3 regions of the Mesorhizobium sp. M7A.F.Ca.US.005.03.1.1 genome follow, and region 1 is predicted to be linked to each of the others. Evidence: riboswitches for the same ligand, from Rfam matches in the RefSeq annotation. Region 1 holds a riboswitch; each other region holds the start of a gene.
What was found. Region 1 has a riboswitch for thiamine pyrophosphate ahead of thiC (phosphomethylpyrimidine synthase ThiC). Riboswitches for the same ligand answer to the same signal wherever they lie in the genome.

Region 1 (4,978 bases):
ACAGGCCGGGCGTCGCAGCCGAAGTGGAATTTGACACCCATGGTCGCAAGCTTGTCATGAAGTGCCGCCATCGCCGGGCGTGGGTCGAGGTGAGCCTCGTCGGGGAAGAGCAATCCACGCCGGAAGCGGCCGGCGAGGTCGGGTTCCAGGAGCGCAATTTCGTTTTCATCGACGCGCCGATGCCCTGACGTGCGACTGGCGAACCGGTCAAGCTCACCGGCATCACGCGGCGCGGCCACGACCAATGTCCCGGCCCGTGTCACCTGACCCGACAGCACCGCATCCCACCAGTCGGCAGCATCGCGTCCGAGATCCAGCACCGGCTGCTCCGCGCTTTCGCGCTCGCACCATGGCGCCAGCATGCCGCCGGCGAACCACGACGCGTTGCCACCAAGGCCATGCCGCATCTCGGCGACGGTGACCGTCGCGCCGCGGGCGGCGAGTTCGAAAGCGACGGTGAGGCCGGCAACGCCGGCCCCTTTGACGAGCACCCTCATGATGGTTTGGGAGCCTCTGGCACGACCGGTACGCCAGTCTCGTCCGCCTGCATGTAGAGATCGCCGCCCTCCCGGTATTTTGCCGCCATTGCCGCCATGCCTTCCTTCTGGGCCTCGGCACGGATGTCGTGGGAAATGCGCATGGAGCAGAATTTCGGCCCGCACATCGAACAAAAATGTGCCAGCTTGTGCGCCTCCTTGGGCAAGGTCTGGTCGTGGAAGGACCGTGCGGTTTCGGGGTCGAGCGACAGGTTGAACTGGTCCTCCCAGCGGAACTCGAAGCGCGCGCGCGAAAGGGCATCATCCCTGGTTTTCGCTGCCGGATGGCCCTTCGCCAGATCGGCTGCATGGGCGGCTATCTTGTAGGTGATCACGCCAATCTTGACGTCGTTGCGGTCGGGAAGGCCGAGATGCTCTTTCGGCGTGACGTAGCAAAGCATTGCGGTGCCGAACCAGCCTATCATGGCGGCACCTATCCCTGAGGTGATGTGGTCATAGCCCGGCGCGATGTCGGTCGTCAGCGGCCCCAACGTGTAGAACGGCGCCTCACCGCACACTGCGAGCTGCTTGTCCATGTTCTGCTTGATCTTGTGCATGGGGACATGGCCCGGGCCTTCGATCATCACCTGGCAGTCCTTTGCCCAGGCAATCTTGGTGAGTTCTCCAAGTGTTTCCAGTTCGGCGAATTGCGCCGCGTCGTTCGCATCGGCGATTGAACCGGGACGAAGGCCGTCGCCGAGCGAGAAGGAGACGTCATAGGCTCTGGCGATGTCGCAGATCTCCTCGAAATGCTCGTAGAGGAAGCTCTCCCGGTGATGGTGCAGGCACCATTTGGCCATGATCGAGCCGCCGCGCGAGACGATGCCCGTGACCCGGTCGACGGTCAGCGGGATGTAGTGCAGCCGCACGCCGGCGTGGATGGTGAAATAGTCGACGCCTTGCTCGGCCTGCTCGATCAGCGTGTCGCGGTAGACCTCCCAGTTCAGATCCTCGGCGATGCCGTTGACCTTTTCCAGCGCCTGATAGAGCGGCACCGTACCGATCGGCACCGGCGCATTGCGCACGATCCAGTCGCGGATGTTGTGGATGTTGCGGCCGGTCGACAGGTCCATCACCGTGTCCGCGCCCCAGCGGATAGCCCAGACCATTTTTTCGACCTCTTCGGCCATCGACGATGTGACAGCCGAGTTACCGATGTTGGCGTTGATCTTGACCAGAAAATTGCGACCGATGATCATCGGCTCGCTCTCGGGATGATTGATGTTGGCGGGAATGATTGCGCGCCCGCGCGCCACCTCGTCGCGCACGAATTCGGGTGTGACGAAATCTGGGATCGCCGCGCCGAAGGCTTCGCCGTCGCGTTGCAGCTTGCCGCGCATCACCTCGCGGCCGAGATTCTCGCGGATGGCTACGAACTCCATTTCTGGCGTGATGATGCCGGCGCGCGCATAGGCAAGTTGGGTCACCGCCTTGCCCTGCTTGGCCTTGAGCGGCCGATTGCGTATCGGAAATTCCGGTGTCAGGCGCTCGCCGGTGGCGAATCCATTGTCTTCCGGCCGGACGTGGCGGCCGTCATAGGCTTCGACATCGCCACGCGCCGTGACCCATTCGTGGCGAAGCCGGGCAAGGCCTTTTTCGATGCTGGTTTCGACTGATGGATCGGTGTAGGGGCCGGACGGATCGTAGACGGTGACGGGCGGTTCGCCGGCCGTCGGATGGACGGAAATCTCGCGCATCGGCACCCTGATCTGCGGGTAGAGGACGCCGGGCTTGTGGATTTTCCGCGAGGCGGGCAGTGGTCCCGTCGATACGGCGGGGGTGAGGGCATTCATCGTGAGGCTCCTTTGCTCATGCATTGGAGACCCAGTTCTGTGCCGGAAGGATGAAAAGACGCTTCTGTAGACCTGCTGCAACAGGACCTCGGGCGTAAACTCCCGCAAAGCGCTTGCACCGTCCCTACGCCAGTATGAACTGGATCAGGTTCAACGGGTCACTGCGCCGCGAAAGCCAGCAGTATCTCAGCCCCTTGCCGGGACTCCCCTGGTGAATGCCTTAGGTTGAACGGGCTGACGCTATCTTGTCAAGCGCATTCGGGCGCCTTCGGCCGGTGGCGACGACCGGCGGCCAGCCGGGCGGAGAGCTCGCGCATGCATCGGGGACAAGTCACGCCCCGTAGACCGGGGCTGAATGGCCAAAGCCTCATTCGCTTCGTGAAGGATGGAGAAACTGTATTGGCCATGTGCGCGTATCGACCAAGTAGCTCAGGCGGTCACGGATGTGGTTATTCTGGTCGAAGGTGACGAACGGCCTTGGGGGTCACCTCCTTTAGGATTCAGAGGTTGGAAGACGGCTTCTCGCGATCACGGCCATCAGGAAATACCTGTCTTCGGCTCAACCTCGACATGGCGTCCGATCGACCGCAGATATACAGCTATCTCGTTCATGAGATGATCGCGTTCGCCGTAGATTTCAGCAATCCTACGCAGCTGTGGCTCGACGGCCCTCCGTTGCGCTGGCGTGAAATCAGCATCGCCAAAGACGTATCCCAAGTTGCCAATCGCGCAAATTTTGCAGCCGGCGTCCACAACTGCTTGTACGAATGCCGGAATGTCTTTTTCTTGCATGGTCTTCATGTCGAACCTCTCGTGAATGGCGTGCTTGCGCCCCAATCTGCCTTTTCAGCGTGTCCTCTGGGCGGCGCAAGCCCTGAGCGTGACTGTGCACGGGCAACCTCGACTATCCCATCTGCCACGCTCTTTAGAATCGGTGGGGTCTGGTGATCGCAGGCTGGGCCACTCAAAAGCCTGCAAGAAGAAAGTCATGGCGACCATTGCTCAAGATCGCAAGGGTGCGTGCAAGACCTTCCGTTGGCAGTCATGCACGCTCGCTCAGAGATAGTCCGGCCGCGGAAATTCTCCCTTATTCGTAAGAAAGCTCATTGAGCAACTGGGCATTGAGCAACTGGGTCTCACGTCACGGGTCTCGTGTGCTTCACAGCCGAAAAATAGCCGCCGTGGCAATTCTCGAAAAGTGCAGGCTACCTCGTTAAGGACACTGCGGATGATCGTTCGCGCTTGGCAAAAGCGAACGGATTAGTCTATGGCTCTCGGCAGGGGGGCGAGTTATGCGGCGGGTGCGAATCCTTCAAGTAGGCGATATTCACTATCCGGACTGGCATCCTTCCTCTAGCAACATCGATGCCAAGGATAGCAAGTTCGCTCCGAAAATAACGCAGAAGCTACGCGCGTCTTCGCTGCGTGCCGTCTTGACGAAACTTCGGCGGCTGACGACTTCGAAGCCCTTGGATTCGATCGCCTTCATGGGGGATTTCACGAGCCGTGGCGACAAGACCTTCATTGCTTCGGCATTCCAGCATTTCACGTTGCTCTGCCGCGCACAGGGACGCAGTTCAAAGGCGCTTCCGTTGATATTCGTACCGGGAAATCACGATGTGAACCGTGATGACGCGCGCGAACTTGGACCGACTGAGAAATTCAGCGAAATGGCGAGTTTAGCCGCCCGCTTGGGTTGGCAGACCGTTCCCGTGGACCAACCCGTGCACTTCAGACTTCCGACAGGATCCGCAGGCGCAAACTTCATCCTCGTCAACACAGCGATAGGCAGTTGGGAGCTTCAAAACCTTCCCGCGTTCCTTCGTGATCGTCTCGAGGCACTCAGTCCTTCTACAGAGCCTCTAGATCTCGGCTCGCCGGACATCTCGGGACATTCGCCCGCGACACCTCCCAGCGATCCAGACAAGGAGGCGTCCGACGACGAGTATTACGGTCAGATGGACACGCCATACATCTCGCGTGAGATGCTTGCAGGCCTACAGGAATTGCTCCAGCAGCCCGACATGCGTTACGGCATCATAATCGGCCATCACAATCTGCTGCCACAAAAGACTCCGCGCATTACGCCATACGCGGAGATGCTCAACAGCGGATTTGTCAGAACTCAGCTGCTGCAGGGCAACAAGCCTATCGTCTACCTGCATGGACACATACATGCTGATCCGGTCGAGATCGTCAACGATCCAAGGTTTCCGGACGGCAAATTGATCTGCATCTCAGCACCAGAGATACAGTCAGGTTTCAATGAGCTCGTCTTCTTCACGACCGATCAGGGAGAGCTCGTCGGCATCCGACTTATACCCTACCGCACCAATGTCGCCGACGGGACGGTCATGGAAGGCGAACATTGCTTTATTTCGACCATGTCCAACGGCAAGGCCTTTCTGAACAACGACACGTTTGACCTGCTGCGCCGACTGCGCGACCATGCCACCAGGCGCGGGAATGGGTTACTCTTCTGGGACGAGATCACTGAGATTGCTGCCTCCGCCGAGCTCGGGCTAGATCTGGAAGACTCTCTTCTGATGCTCCAAGCGGCGCGCTTCATCGAGATAGACGGCCTCACCAAGGCAAACTCGGCTTGGCGCATTAAGGTAAGGGACGAATAGCGATGGAGAATCCGTTCGG
Region 2 (4,978 bases), on a different contig from region 1:
GCAGGAGCCGCGCCCGCTCGCCGCCGGACAACTCGCGCACCGGCGTGCGCGCCTGCTCCGGCTTGAACAGGAAATCCTTCATGTAGGAGACCACGTGGCGCTGCTCGCCATTGATGACGAGGTTTTCGCCGCGCCCATCGGTGAGATATTGTGCCAGCGTCTCCTGCGGGTCGACCGCCTCGCGCTTCTGGTCGAGCGTTGCGATCTCCAGATTGGTGCCGAGCCGCACCGAACCTGCGTCCGGCTTCATCTCGCCGGTCAGCATCTTCAAGAGCGTGGTCTTGCCGGCGCCGTTCGGCCCGACCAGGCCAACGCGATCGCCGCGCTGGATGCGGGTCGAAAACGCCTTGACCACGGTGAGATCGCCAAAGCTCTTTTCGATGTTTTTCGCCTCGATCACCAGCTTGCCGGACTCGGTGGCGTCGCTCGCCACCATGATCGCCGACCCTTCGGCCCCGCGATGACCGCGAAAACGCTGACGCATGGTCTGCAACTCGCCGAGCCGGCGCATGTTGCGCTTGCGCCGCGCCGTCACGCCGTAGCGCAGCCAATGCTCTTCGCGAACGATCTGGCGACCGAGCTTGTGCTGCTCGCGTTCTTCTTCCTCCAGAACCAGGTCGCGCCATTCCTCGAAATGGCCGAAGCCCTTGTCCAGCCTGCGGGTCTGGCCGCGATCGAGCCAGACCGTGGCGCGCGACACGCGTTCGAGGAAGCGGCGGTCGTGCGAGATGACGATCAGCGCCGAGGAGGTGCGGATGAGTTCTTCTTCCAGCCATTCGATGACCGAGAGGTCGAGATGGTTGGTCGGCTCATCGAGCAGCAGGATATCGGGCTCCGGCGCCATGACGCGGGCAAGGGCGGCGCGCCTCGCCTCCCCGCCCGACAGGTCGTTCGGACGTTCCTCACCCGACAGGCCGAGATGCTCCATCAGATAGCTGGCGCGGTAGGGATCGTCGGCGGGGCCAAGCCCGGCCTCGACATAGGCGCGGACAGTGGCAAAACCTTCCATGTCGGGCATCTGCGGCAGATAGCGGACGGTCGCCGAAGGCTGGCGGAACACTTCGCCGTCCTGCGGCTCGATCAGGCCGGCGGCGATCTTCAGCAGGGTCGACTTGCCGGACCCGTTGCGGCCGACCAGCGCGATCTTGTCGCCGGCCGAAGCCGTCAAGGCGGCGCCATCGAGCAGCGGCGTGCCGCCGAAGGTCAGTTTTATCCCGTCGAGGTTGAGAAGGGGCGGGGCCATGTCAGCTTTCAGGTAAGGGATAGGGATGAGCGAGCAGCATCGCGCGGCCATGGCCGAGCGCGATTTCGAGGCGGCCCCCGGTCTTGTCGGACTTGACCTCGTTGGAAATGGTCAGCGACGAACCGAACGCCACCTTGACGTGAGCGAGCGGCCATTTGGCGCCGGTGACGGTCAGGCCGTCGAGCTCGGAAAAGCCGAGCACCGAAAACAGCGTGCCGTCGGCATAGTCGAAGCCGGCCGTTCCGCGCAGCAGGGGGATGCCTTCCTGAGCGCCGCTGGTCAAAAGCACGTCCGTTCCCGCCTCCGCCAGCCGCAGGGCGAGCGACAGATGCAGAAAAGCGTGGTCGGCGCGCTTGCCGCCAAAGGCGCCGGCCAGCACCAGGCGGGTCGCGCCGCGCTCCAGTGCCGCGGCGACGGCAAGTTCGCCATCGGTCTGGTCCTTTTCCGCCGGGAAGGTCCGACGCGGCACGGAAGCGAGATCGTCCGGCAGGTTGGCCGGCACCGAATCGAAATCACCCACCCACAGCTCCGGCACGAGACCCAGCAACCGCGCATGACCGATGCCGGCGTCGGCGGCGATGACGCGGGAGCCTTTGACCTGACGGTCGAGCCGTGGCGTACGGATGAGATCGCCGCCAAGCAGGATGGTGAATGTGCTCATATCGTGTGGCCCTTACCAGCCCGGCACGGGAAACGGAAGGCGGCAAACTCCCGCTTGCATGGCGGATCGGCCCGGCCTATGTGTCGAAACGCTCTAACGGGGTGCCGGACGCGATCTTCGCGGACCGGCTGAGAGGCAGTCTCGCCAACCCGCTGAACCTGATCCGGTTTGTACCGGCGGAGGGATTAGACGTTTCGGACAGTCCGACGCCTCAATTCCTTTCAATTCGAACGAAGGAGGCGCCGATGCGCACGCTTTTATATGCTCTTGTTTCAGCAACGGTCGTGGCCTTGTCCGGGCCCGCCTTGGCCAAGGACAAGCTCACCGTCTACACCTATGAGAGTTTCACCGCCGACTGGGGTCCGGGTCCCGTGGTGAAGAAGGAGTTCGAGGCCGAATGCGGCTGCGACGTCGACTTCGTCTCGGTCGCCGATGGCGTCGCGCTGCTCAACCGCGTCAGATTGGAAGGCACATCGACCAAGGCCGATATCGTGCTTGGCCTGGATACCAATCTCACCGCCGATGCCAAGGCGTCAGGCTTGTTCGCGCCGCATGGCGCGGTGACGGATGTCAGTGTGCCGGGCGGCTGGAGCGACGACACGTTTGTCCCCTTCGACTACGGCTATTTCGCTGTCGTCTACGACACGCAGAAGATGAAGACGCCGCCGAAGAGCCTGAAGGAGCTGATCGAAGGCAGTGCCAACGACAAGATCGTCATCCAGGACCCGCGCACCTCGACGCCAGGCCTCGGCCTGCTTCTTTGGGTCAAGTCGGTCTATGGCGACAAGGCACCCGAGGCCTGGGCCAAGCTCAAGGCCAAGGTGCTGACCGTGACGCCGGGCTGGAGCGAGGCCTATGGGCTGTTCACCAAGGGCGAGGCGCCGATGGTGCTGTCCTACACGACGTCGCCAGCCTACCACATGGTCGCCGAGAACACGGAGCGCTACCAAGCGGCCTCCTTCGAGGAGGGCGAGTATCTGCAGATCGAGGTGGCGGGTATCACCACGACAGGAGCCAAGAATCCGCTGGCGGCCAAGTTCATGGCCTTCATGACCGGGCCGAAATTCCAGGATGCCATCCCCGAGACCAACTGGATGTTCCCGGCAGGCAAGACCGACAAGCCGCTCAATCCGGCCTTCGACAAACTGGTCAAGCCGACGAAGACCTTGCTGTTCAGCCCGCAAGAGGTCGCCGCCAACCGCAAGGCCTGGGTCGATGAATGGCTGGCGGCGATGAGCAAATAGGCAGCGCGATGGCGCCGGCGCATTCCACGGATTCCCGCGTCAGTGCCGGCATTGTCGCGCTCGCTGCAATCGCGCTGCTGATCGGCGGCGCGTTTGCTGGCCTGCTTTTCGAGGGCGCCCATGATTTCTCGGGCGCCTGGGCAGCCTTCGATCCCTATCTGCTTCGCGTCATTCGCTTCACGCTCTGGCAAGCGGTCCTGTCGACGCTGCTTTCGGTCATCCCGGGGCTGTTTGTGGCGCGCGCTCTGTCGCGGCATCCACGTTTCTTCGGCCGCGCCTTCATCCTGCAGATCTTCGCCGTGCCATTGGCGCTGCCGGCCATCGTTGCAGCGCTCGGCATCCTGGCGCTTTATGGCCGTGCCGGCTATTTCGCCGGCGTGCTTGCCGTTATCGGCGGCGGAAGCTGGCCGGGCATCTATGGCCTGTCCGGCATTCTCGTCGCCCATGTCTTCTTCAACCTGCCGCTGGCGACGCGGCTGTTCCTCGAGGCGCTGCAGACCATACCGGCCGACCAATGGCGGCTGGCGAGCCAACTCGGCATGGCGGCGCGGCCGGCGTTCCGGCTGATCGAATGGCCAACGCTGCGCGCCGCACTGCCCGGCGTCGCCGGGCTTGTGTTCATGCTCTGCATCACATCCTTCACGATCGTGCTGACGCTCGGCGGCGGGCCGGCCGCGACGACGCTTGAGGTCGGCATCTACCAGGCGCTGCGCTTCGATTTCGATCCCACGCGGGCCGTTACACTGACGCTGCTGCAGATCGCCTTGACCTTTATCGTGGTGCTGGCACTGACGCGGCTAGGCGCCAATGTGGTCGGCGACACCAATTTGCCGGTCGCGCAACGCCGCCATCTTTCGGTCAATCGGAGCGAGACCTGGTTGAACGCGCTACTCATCGTCCTGGCGCTGCTGTTCGTCGTCGGGCCGATGGCGGCAACCGTGATGGCCGGATTGAGTGCCGATCTCGCCCGCTTGGCCGGCGAGGCCACTGTCCGGCAGGCAACGCTGACCAGCGCGGCGCTCGCCTTCCTGTCGGCGCTGCTTTCGGTGATGCTGTCGCTGGCGCTGACCATGGCGCGGCGGGCACTGGCGCTGAACAGCCGGACTGGCCGCAAGACACTGCTCGAACATGCCGCCGATACCGGCGCCGGCTTTGTCCTGGTCGTGCCGCCGATCGTCGTCGGCGCCGGCTGGTTCCTGTTGTTGCGCCTTGTCGGCGATGTCTTCGCCCTCGCCCCGGTCATGGTCGTCACCGTCAACGCGGTGATGGCGATGCCGTTTGCGCTCCGCGCCGTGCGTCCCGCCTATGATGCAGCGAGCGAGCGTCACGAACGGCTCTGTGCACAGCTCGGCATTGCGGGCTGGAACCGGCTGATGCTGGTCGACTGGCCGTCGCTGCGGCGACCGCTCGCCACGGCCTTCGCTTTCGCCATGGCGCTGTCGCTCGGCGATCTCGGTGTCATTGCCTTGTTCGGCAGTGATTCCGTGCAGACATTGCCCTACCTTCTTCTGGCTCGGATGGGCAGCTACCGCACCGAGGATGCCGCCGGCCTCGCACTGCTGCTCGGCCTCGTCTGTCTCGCGTTGATCGTGGCGGCGCACTGGCTGGGAAGGGAGGAGGTCCGTGATGCGTGAAAAGGCGGCCAACGGGCTCGCGAAGGGCGCGCCGGTGCGGCTGGACAAAGTGTCGTTCAGCTATGGCAGCTATGGCGAGGCGCCGCTTGTTTTCGATGTCGAGTTTGCCGCGGCGACGATCACCGCCATCATGGGGCCGAGCGGTTCGGGCAAGTCGACACTGCTCAATCTGGTCGCCGGCTTCGAGACCCCACGG
Region 3 (4,978 bases), on a different contig from region 1:
CTCAGCTAACGATCTCGGCCACTTTCGTGCTAGTCTATCTGCTGGCCCGCGACATGCTCGGGCGAACCCGCGCGCTGGCCGCCGTGCTTCTGATGCCGTCGCTCTATTTCTTCGGCTGGCCGACCCCACAGTTCAATCATGACTACGCGCAGATGCCCTTCTGGGCCGCTATCTGCTGGCTGTTGTGGCGTGCGGGCCGTGGTGGTGGGCCGGGCTGGTGGCTGGCGCTCGGGCTGGTGTCGAGCGTCGGGCTCTATGCCAAGCTTTCCACCGGCCTATTATTGCTTTTCGGGGCGATCTGGCTGCTGTCGGACACACGCGCACGCAGTCGGCTCGCCACGCCCTGGCCATGGCTCGGGCTCGCGGTTTTCGGCGCTGTCGCCGCTCCACTGGCCGCCGAACTCTGCCGCGTCGATTTCCTGCCGCTGACCTATGCCGCCTGGCGCGATCAGTGGGTGGTGGCCCATCGCTCCCGCTTTTATTATATCGGCGTCCAGATGGCCGGGCTCGGCGGCTTTCTTCTGGTGCTGGCGATATCAGGGCTGCTGCGGCGCTCGCCCGCGCCGCAAAAGCCCGTCGGGCGCGGCACGCTGGTCTATCTCTTGTGGATGGGGGTTGGCCCGGCGATCCTCGTCATGGTGGCGTCCCTGTTCACCGGCGCCGGCGAGGCCTGGGGCGCGCCGATGTACAATCTTGCTGGCGTTGTGGCGCTCGCCTTGCTGGGCCATCGCCTCGGCGCCATCGAGATGCGAAAGCTGGCGATCTGCGCGCTCATCTCCATTGTCGGCATATCCGGTGCCTATGCGGGCATCCGCTGGACGAAATGCAATCTGCGTGGGCGCATGGACGCCGTCTGCTGGCCGGCGCAAAAGATCTCGGATGAGGCAGAGGCTGTCTGGCACGCTGCGACGCCCGATCGGCTCGACATCGTCGGCGGCCATGCCCTTATTGCGCCGCTGGCGGGCCTCAATGCCTATGACAAGCCGTCGATCTTCACCGAACTGAACATGCAGTACGCCCCCTGGATCACCAAGGAGCGGCTGCGCGAGCATGGCATATTGCTGGTCTGGCCCGGGCGCGATGTGCCATCTTATCTGCAGGCGTGGGTGGGCGACATCCCGGTCAAAACCGTTCTTTTCGACTGGTCGCTCAAGGCGCCGCCGGTGGCGATCAGCTTCGCCGCCATTCCGCCTGGCGCGCGGCAGTTGCCGGGTGCTATCGACGGCCTCGCCCGACCGAGCAACTGAAGCAGATCCGCCGGTCCGCTGGACGAAGCAGGTGACAATGCCCATCTATGTCCAGACAAACTTGCCTTTGAGGAGACGTGATATGGCGACTTCGACCGAACGCGCAGTCCTTGCCGGTGGCTGCTTCTGGGGTATGCAGGATTTGATACGGCGCTATCCCGGCGTCATTTCCACCCGTGTTGGCTACAGCGGCGGCGACGTGCCCAACGCCACCTACCGCGACCACGGCAGCCATGCCGAAGCCATCGAGATCAATTTCGATCCGGCCATCATAAGCTATCGCACGCTGCTGGAACGCTTCTTCCAGATCCACGATCCGACGACCCGCAACCGTCAGGGCAACGATGTCGGGATGAGCTATCGCTCGGCTATCTACTACACCAGCGACGAACAGAAGCGCATCGCCGAGGACACGATCGCCGATGTCGATGCCTCGGGCCTGTGGCCGGGCAAGGTCGTCACCGAAGTCGCACCCGTTGGCCCCTTCTGGGAAGCCGAGCCCGAGCATCAGGACTATCTGGAGAAATATCCCAACGGATACACCTGCCACTTCGTCAGGCCGGGGTGGAAGCTGCCGGTTCGGGAAAAAGCGGTGCCGTAGATACACTGATACGACAGGATTTGAGAAGCCGCGGAGCGCTCGCTCCGCGGCTTCTTTTCATTGCAATTCCTACTTGCCGCAATGGTTGTCGTTAACTGTCGGCGCGGTGGTGCCCGGCGACGTACCACTGGCATCGGGCTGTGCGCCCTGCGGATGGGCAGGGCAATTTTCATCCGCGTTTGAATTCGTGGCGCCCGGTGCTACCGTCGTACTGTTGGTCGTGCCGGGGTCTACCGTGTTCGGCGAAGCCGGCGTATTTGGGTCGACGGTGACCGACTTGCCGCTGCCGCCGGATCCGTCGGTGCCGCTTGTGCCATTGCTCTGCGCCATGGCCGATGTCGCCAGGCCAATGGTGAGCGCCGAAGCTGCGAGGATTTTCATGAACATGGTTTGTCTCCATTGTCTGTGAACTCGTCGCGTAGCGACTGGTGGGACAACCTCGCGGCCTGGTGAAGGTTCCCGATAAATTCTCGCGCCGGCAGAGCCAACCGCTCCCGCCCTGGCGCAATGCTTTTGGCGCAGTGCGATAAAAAAACGGCTTTTCCTTCAACTCGAATGATGCTTTAAGGCGCACATCCACAGGGGTGCTCCGTACGGTCGGGGCTGAGACGGGGGCGGCAAGCCCACAGACCCTAGAAGCTGATCTGGGTAATACCAGCGGAGCGAGGCGGGCGATGTTTTCAGGCGCACAGATTTCCCTATATCCCATGACCGACGATTTCGTCGGTGTCATCCTTGGCGCGCTCGGTGCGCTCGATCCCTGGCGCGACAAACTCAGGATCGAGACCGACGACATCTCGACCTTGCTGGTCGGGCCGCCCGAAGTGCTGTTTCCTGCCATGCGCGACCTCTTCGTGGCGGCGGCACGCAGCGGCAAACATTGCGTGTTGTCGGCCACCATCTCGCGCGGCTGCCCGGGCGAGCCGGATGATCCGATCTGCCGCTCCGATGCGTTTGGCAGGCCCGTCGGGCCACTCGGCCCGCGTAAAGATGCGGCCGTCGCGGCGGTGCGCAATGCTGCTGCCACCGGCCAGCCGGCGGCGGCGCAGTTCTCGCTCTATGTGATGGGCACAGACGACCACATGGACGAGATCTACGGCTGCATAGACTTTCTCAAGCAGTCCGGCGTCTATGAGCGCTCCAAGCATTTCTGCACGAAACTGCGCGGTGACGCCGGTGCGATCTTTTCGGCGCTGGACGAGGCTTTCTGCCGTTTCGGACCGGGCGCTGGCCACGTAACCCTCGACGTCACGGTCTCGGCCAACAGCCCGTCGGCCGTCTGAAGCCGCGCCGCTCTCGCGGCCGTCAAAGGTTATCTCCCGTGGTCTCATCATCAGTCGCTTCGCGCCCGATCGCGAGCTTTCTCGTCAAGGCAATGCCGGCCATGATCTCGGCCGGTTTGCTCCTGATGGCGTGGGAGCTTTATGCCGCCTATTCCGGCATCAGGGCCACGATACTGCCGGCGCCGTCACGCGTCTTCGAGCAAGCGATGCTCAATCGCGAGGCGCTGGCCGACAATGCCGTTCCGACCATCCGTGCCACGCTTCTTGGCTTTGCCTGTTCGCTCAGCGCCGCCTTCGTGCTGTCGATGCTGGTCGACTTCTTCCAGCCGCTGCGGCGTGCGTTGTTTCCCGTCTTCATCGTCAGCCAGACCTTGCCGCTGGTGGCGGTCGCGCCGCTGGTGGTGCTGTGGTTCGGCTTCGGGCTGGCGCCCAAGATCATGCTGGTGGCGCTGGTCACCTTCTTTCCGATGCTGGTCGCATTGGTCGAAGGCTATGAGGCGACCGAGGCCGAGATCGGGCAAATGCTGCGCGCCATGGGGGCAGGGCGCTGGCGCATCTTCCTGCTCGCGCGACTGCCTTCGGCGCTGCCTTACTTCTTTGCCGGGTTGAGGATCTCCATCACCTATGCGGTGGTCGGCGCCATCTTCGCCGAGTATGCCGGTGCCGCAAAGGGACTGGGCATCTACATGCTCAATGCCAAGAACAATTTCCGTCCTGATCTGGTTCTTGCCGCCGTCGGTGTCAGCGCGGCGCTGACCCTTGTCCTGTTCGGGTTGACCGTGTTGCTGCAGCGTCTTGCCATGCCCTGGGAGCGAGCCGGCAGGGAAACTGCCGGGAAGGGGGCCTGGCGATGAGCCGGCTCGAACTGCGGCATGTGCACAAGGCGTTCGGTGGGCTCGACGTGCTGGCCGATATTTCGCTCAGCGTCGGCGCTGGTGAGTTCGTCTCGATCCTTGGACCCTCGGGTGCCGGCAAGTCGACGCTGTTCCAGCTTCTGACCGGCGCCGAGCATGGCGAGGGCGAGATGTTGTTCGACGGCGCGCGGCTCGACGACCACGGAAGGCACTTCGCCTTCATGCCGCAGCGCGACGCGCTGATGCCATGGCGGCGCATCCTCGACAACACGACGCTCGGGCTCGAAGTGCAAGGTATGAGGAGACAGGCGGCGCGGGCGCGCGTTGCGCCGTTGTTTGCCGAATTCGGGCTTGCCGGCTTCGAGCGGCATTTTCCCGCGCAGCTGTCCGGCGGCATGCGCCAGCGCGCGGCCTTGCTGCGCACCGTGGTGCAGGAGCGCGACATGCTCCTGCTCGACGAGCCGTTCGGCGCGCTCGATGCGCTGACCCGCACCGCCATGCAGCGCTGGCTCGAACAGATGTGGCGGCATCATCGCTGGACGGCGCTCTTGATCACCCATGACGTGCGCGAAGCCGTGTTCCTGTCCGACCGCATCTATGTGCTGTCGGCGCGCCCGGCCCGCATCGTGCGTGAAATCAGGGTGCCGTTGCCGCGCCCGCGCAGCCTTGGCGGCGATGCCGCGCGCCAGGCAAGCGCGCTCGAGGCCGAAATCCTCGACATCATCCTCAACCCCAATCCATCCAAAGGACACGATCATGACTGACTTGACGCGTCGGCAGGCCTTGTTGCTGACCCTTGCCACCGGCCTTCCCTTGATTGCCGGGACGGGTCGGGCTCGAGCACAATCGGCGGCACAAAAGGTCACCGTCGCCCTCGACTGGACGGTCAATACCAACCACATCGGACTGTTCGTCGCCCGCGACAAAGGGTTTTATCGCGAAGCCGGGCTCGAGGTCGACATCCTGCCCTACAGCGATACCGGTGCGGGCACG

Region 2: another riboswitch for thiamine pyrophosphate. It lies ahead of thiB (thiamine ABC transporter substrate binding subunit); the one in region 1 lies ahead of thiC (phosphomethylpyrimidine synthase ThiC).
Region 3: another riboswitch for thiamine pyrophosphate. It lies ahead of EN990_RS32690 (YkoF family thiamine/hydroxymethylpyrimidine-binding protein); the one in region 1 lies ahead of thiC (phosphomethylpyrimidine synthase ThiC).

What each region holds. Positions count from the first base shown of each region.
Region 1 covers NZ_RZRO01000028.1:30,954-35,931, reverse strand. Annotated here, with positions in the region: gene thiO (glycine oxidase ThiO) at 1-497, opposite strand, end outside; gene thiC (phosphomethylpyrimidine synthase ThiC) at 494-2,329, opposite strand; TPP riboswitch at 2,433-2,549, opposite strand; gene EN990_RS14355 (hypothetical protein) at 2,867-3,130, opposite strand; gene EN990_RS14350 (metallophosphoesterase) at 3,622-4,959, shown strand; gene EN990_RS14345 (hypothetical protein) at 4,962-4,978, shown strand, end outside.
Region 2 covers NZ_RZRO01000025.1:40,059-45,036, reverse strand. Annotated here, with positions in the region: gene EN990_RS13490 (ABC-F family ATP-binding cassette domain-containing protein) at 1-1,243, opposite strand, end outside; gene EN990_RS13485 (thiamine diphosphokinase) at 1,245-1,904, opposite strand; TPP riboswitch at 1,992-2,106, shown strand; gene thiB (thiamine ABC transporter substrate binding subunit) at 2,150-3,148, shown strand; gene thiP (thiamine/thiamine pyrophosphate ABC transporter permease) at 3,157-4,782, shown strand; gene thiQ (thiamine ABC transporter ATP-binding protein) at 4,775-4,978, shown strand, end outside.
Region 3 covers NZ_RZRO01000139.1:2,275-7,252, forward strand. Annotated here, with positions in the region: gene EN990_RS32675 (glycosyltransferase family 39 protein) at 1-1,247, shown strand, start outside; gene msrA (peptide-methionine (S)-S-oxide reductase MsrA) at 1,330-1,848, shown strand; gene EN990_RS32685 (hypothetical protein) at 1,918-2,235, opposite strand; TPP riboswitch at 2,419-2,532, shown strand; gene EN990_RS32690 (YkoF family thiamine/hydroxymethylpyrimidine-binding protein) at 2,523-3,131, shown strand; gene EN990_RS32695 (ABC transporter permease) at 3,224-3,985, shown strand; gene EN990_RS32700 (ABC transporter ATP-binding protein) at 3,982-4,749, shown strand; gene EN990_RS32705 (ABC transporter substrate-binding protein) at 4,742-4,978, shown strand, end outside.